DNA from 2 places in the Myceligenerans halotolerans genome. Region 1 is predicted to be linked to the other one. Evidence: predicted binding sites of a transcription regulator. Region 1 holds the regulator's gene; the other holds the start of a gene.
What was found. The regulator HspR, encoded in region 1, represses chaperone genes until heat shock. The targets are predictions, from matches to a motif close to AAGTTGAGTCNNNNNGACTCAACTT.
Positions count from the first base shown of each region.

Region 2: clpB (ATP-dependent chaperone ClpB) is a predicted target of HspR. The motif match lies at 940-964, and genes of this name have one in related genera.

Region 1 covers NZ_BAAGRL010000057.1:130,236-132,626, reverse strand. Annotated here, with positions in the region: gene ACYVK5_RS24570 (DnaJ C-terminal domain-containing protein) at 1-899, shown strand, start outside; gene ACYVK5_RS24565 (heat shock protein transcriptional repressor HspR) at 909-1,379, shown strand; gene ACYVK5_RS24560 (DUF1540 domain-containing protein) at 1,577-1,885, shown strand; gene ACYVK5_RS24555 (hypothetical protein) at 1,950-2,391, opposite strand, start outside.
Region 2 covers NZ_BAAGRL010000004.1:251,052-253,442, forward strand. Annotated here, with positions in the region: gene ACYVK5_RS02025 (LppM family (lipo)protein) at 1-813, opposite strand, end outside; gene clpB (ATP-dependent chaperone ClpB) at 1,053-2,391, shown strand, end outside.

The DNA.
Region 1 (2,391 bases):
TGGCCCGGACGTACCACCCGGACCACAACCAGGGCGACGAGCGGGCCGAGGCCAGGTTCAAGGCGATCGGCGAGGCGTACGCCGTGCTGTCCGATCCCGAGCAGCGCCGGCAGTACGACGCGATCCGCGCCATGGCCGGGGGCGCACGGTTCTCCGCCGGCCCGGGTGGTGGCGGAGCGGGCGGCTTCGAGGACATCCTCGGGGCGATGTTCGGGGGCGGGGGTGCAGGCCCTCGCATGCGGTACTCGCAGACGGGTCCGGGTGCCGGCCAGGGCACCGCCGGTTTCGAGGACATCCTGGGCGGCATGTTCGGCGGTGCCGGCGGCGCGCCCGCGGGGTTCCGTGTGCCGGAACGCGGCATGGACGTGCAGGCTGCGACCACGCTGCCGTTCCGTGCGGCGCTGGAGGGCTCGACGGTCGACCTGACGGTCGACGGCCGGAAGCTCACGGCGCGGATTCCCGCCGGCGTCAACGACGGCCAGAAGATCCGGCTGCGAGGCAAGGGGCGGCCGGGCGCCGGAGGTGGTGAGCCGGGTGATCTCCTGATCACCGTGCACGTCACCGAGCACCCGGTGTTCACACTCGACGGCGCGAACGTGCGCCTGACGCTGCCGGTCACCTTCCCGGAGGCGACCCTGGGCGCCACGGTCGAGGTCCCGACGCCGTCGGGTGAGACGGTGAAGATGAAGCTGCCCGCCGGGACGCCGTCGGGCAAGGTGCTGCGGGCCAAGGGCCGCGGCGCGCGCACCGCGCGCGCAACGGGAGACCTGCTCGTGACCGTGCAGGTGGTGGTGCCGCAGAAGCTGAGCAAGAGCGCCAAGGACGCACTGGACGCGTTCGCGGCGGCGAGCGACGGCACCGACCCGCGTGCCGACCTGGCGGAGCGGGCGAAGGGGTAGGGGGTAGGCATGGCCGACGACGCACCGGTGTTCACCGTGTCCCAGGCCGCGGAGCTCGCGGGCATGCACCCCCAGACCCTGCGACAGTACGACCGGCTGGGACTGGTCGTGCCCCGTCGCACACGCGGGCGCGGCCGTCGCTACTCGCCGCGCGACGTCGCGCGGCTGCGACAGGTCCAGGAACTCGCCCAGGGCGAGGGCATCAACCTCGCCGGCATCAAGCGCATCCTCGATCTCGAGGCCCACGTGTCGATGCTGGAGGAGCGGCTCGAGGACGCGCTCGTGCAACTGCAGCAGACCGGGCGGGTCTTCGCCGCGGGAACGAGCGGGGATGTGGTGGTGGTGCCGCGCGGACGTCGCGTGCGGCGCGGCGAGATCCACGTCGAGGAGACCGTGGTGGAGCGCTCCGAGGGGGGCCGACGTGCGCGGACGTCCGGTGCGCTCGTGCTCTGGCGGCCGCACCGCGGCGACCGCGGCTGAGCGGCCGGAACTCTCGCCCGCGATTTTCCTGATGCCATTGTTTCCTAAATAACATTATCCGTTTCGGGGGCTCGGGTAATGTTCAGGCAAGCCTTTCCTGGCTATCGGATCCCGGGATCGTGGAATATGTTTGTCGGGTTACCACGGAACGCTCGGGGAACCGCCCCGGCGTGCCGTTCGTACCGGGGGAGTCAGACATGAGCACGTTGATGGAGATGCCCGAGGTCGCCGAATGCTCGGTCGAGGGCTGCGGATACAACCACGACCACGGCTGTCACGCCGGAGCGGTCACCATTGCCGGACATTCCGGTGACGCGGAGTGCGCGACATTCATCCCGCTGAGCACCAAGGGCGGCCTGGAGAAGGTCATCGCCCACGTGGGCGCCTGCCAGCGCGGGGAGTGCGTGCACAACGACCACCTGGAGTGCACCGCCGGTTCGATCCGTGTCGGGGCGGGCCCGGAGGACCCGAACCACGCGGACTGCCTCACGTTCGAGGCGAGCTGAGCCCATCGCGTGACGGGCGGGCAACCGTCCGCCGCGCGACGCCTCCGCGCGGGACGTCTCCGTCTCAGCGGCTCAGGTGCGAGAGCGCCATGAGTGCCGCCTCGTGGGTGTCCGGAAGCCGTTCCAGCCACACCCGGGTGGGGCGTCGCACCTCGGCGGTCAGGCCCAGCACCACGGCGTTGTGCTCGACGACACGACGCAGCGCCTGCCCGATGTCGGCCGTCGCCCTCCCGCGCTCGCACAGCACGGCGTAGGTGGCATCGGTGATCGCCGCCATGGGGTGCCCCTCGCCGAAGACCTGGTGCAGGGTGCGCCCGATGGCCGCCGAGCGCGCGAGGCGCTGCCAGGTGTCGAGATCGTCGATGCCGACGTCGAGCATCAGCAGGCAGTGCGTCGTGGTGACGTTCGTGCCGTCGCGTTGCGCGGCGCCGTAGGTCTCTCGCAGGCGTTCGGCGAGATACTCCCCGGTGGGCAGGCCGGTCGCGGGGTCGTGCGCTGTCACCTGG
Region 2 (2,391 bases), on a different contig from region 1:
GGTCTCGGCCGCGGTGGTCTCGGCCGCGGTGGTCTCGGCCGCGGTGGTCTCGGTCGTGGCCGTCGAGGCGCCCGCCGGGTTCTTGCGGCCCGCGCGCCTCCCGAAGAAGATGCCGAGGGCCACGAGGACGGCCGCGCCAAGGGCGACCCCCACGCCGATGGTGATGTTCCGGATCAGCGCCTGGCGCTCGGCGGCGGCCTGGGCCTCCGCCTCGGCGCGCGCGATCTCGTCGAGTTCTTCCTGCGTCAGGGCGCTGGCGCGGGCCTCGATGGTCAGCGGCTCGCCGCCGGTGGATTCCCAGCTGACCGTGGTGCCCTCCACCTCGCCGTCGGCGTAGGCGACGGGTCCGGGGAAGGTGATGGAGACCTCGTGGCGCATCGCGGCGAGCATGGCGTCGAGCTCCGGCATCCCCGAGTCCGCCGAGTCCTCGAAGTCGTCTTCCGCGACGGGCTCGCCGTGGACGACGAACTCGTCCCCCTCGCGGTCGATCGTCAGGTCGATGGTGTCCTCGAGCTGGTCGAGCGGAGCGTCCTCGAAGGTGGCGGTCATTCCCGAGTAGCCGCCCTCCGCGTAGGGCTCCGTCTCGTACTCGGAGACGTCGACCGAGCTGTCGGACATCATCCCCTCGAGGAACTCCTCGGGGGACATGTCCATCTGCTCGAGGACCTCGTCGGAGAAGGCGATGACGACATCGCCCGAGAAGGTGTCGTCGCCGCTGAGCGAGACATCGGCGTCGAGCTTGACGCATCCGGTCAGGGCAAGGGTTGCCGCGATGGTGGTGGCGCCGATGGCGGTCCGCAGTGCGTAGTTCACGGGCCGAAGTCTGCATGACATCAATGGCGCCAAGAGTCGATATCGGGGCTTGTCTCCGGATTGTGACTAAAGTTCACCCGGCCTGCCGTAGGTCCTCTGGAGTGGTGGTGCCGTAGAGGCGGTCTAAGGTTGAGCGGAATAGACTCAACTTTGAGATAGTTGGATCGGACGCGGTCGGATCGCGGACCGCAGCGGGCCGGTCGACGGCAGCAGACAAGCGAACGGCGGACGGAGGACCCATGGAGACGAAGTTCACGACGAGGTCGCAGGAAGCGATCGGCGACGCCCTGCAATCGGCGTCCGCCGCGGGCAATCCCCAGCTCGAACCGGTCCACCTGCTCGCGGCGCTCCTGGCGCAGCGGGGCGGCGTCGCCGTCGGCCTGCTCGAAGCCGTCGGGGCGGACACGGCCGCCGTCGGGCAGCGGGTGCGCGCCGCCCTCGTCGCACTGCCGCAGGTGAGCGGCGAGAGCACGGCCCAGCCGGGCGCGAGCCGCGCCATGGGAGGCGTCCTCGACCTCGCCGGCAAGGAGGCCCAGGCGCTCGGCGACGAATACGTCTCCACCGAGCACCTGCTCATCGGCGTCGCCGCCGGCCGCTCGCCGGCCGCGCAGATCCTGTCCGACGCCGGAGCGGGCGCGGACGCCCTGCGTGCCGCACTGCCCGCCGTCCGCGGCTCCGGCCGCGTCACCAGCCCCAACCCCGAGGGCACCTACAAGGCGCTGGAGCAGTACGGCACCGACCTCACCCAGCGCGCCCGTGACGGCGCCCTCGACCCGGTGATCGGCCGCGACTCCGAGATCCGGCGCGTCGTGCAGGTCCTCAGCCGCCGCACCAAGAACAACCCCGTGCTGATCGGTGAGCCCGGCGTCGGCAAGACCGCCGTCGTCGAAGGACTGGCGCAGCGCGTCGTCGACGGCGACGTGCCCGAATCCCTCAAGGGCAAGCGCATCGTCGCCCTGGACCTCGCCGGCATGGTCGCCGGCGCGAAGTACCGCGGCGAGTTCGAGGAACGGCTCAAGGCCGTCCTCGAGGAGATCACCGCGTCCGACGGCGAGGTCGTGACCTTCATCGACGAGCTGCACACGGTCGTCGGCGCCGGAGCGGGCGGCGAGGGCGCCTTGGACGCGAGCAACATGCTCAAGCCCATGCTCGCCCGCGGCGAGCTCCGGATGGTCGGAGCCACCACCCTCGACGAGTACCGCGAGCACGTCGAGAAGGACCCTGCCCTGGAGCGGCGGTTCCAGCAGGTGTTCGTCGGCGAGCCGTCGGTCGAGGACACCGTCGCGATCCTGCGTGGCCTCAAGGAACGCTACGAGGCGCACCACAAGGTGACCATCGCCGACAGCGCGCTCGTGGCCGCCGCGGCGCTCTCCGACCGGTACATCACCGGCCGCCAGCTCCCCGACAAGGCGATCGACCTGGTCGACGAGGCCGCCTCGCGGCTGCGCATGGAGCTCGACTCCTCGCCCGTCGAGATCGACGAGCTGCAGCGCGCCGTGACCCGGCTCGAGATGGAGGAGGTCGTGCTGTCGGAGTCCGAGGACGCCGCCTCCCGCGAACGCCTCGACAAGCTGCGCG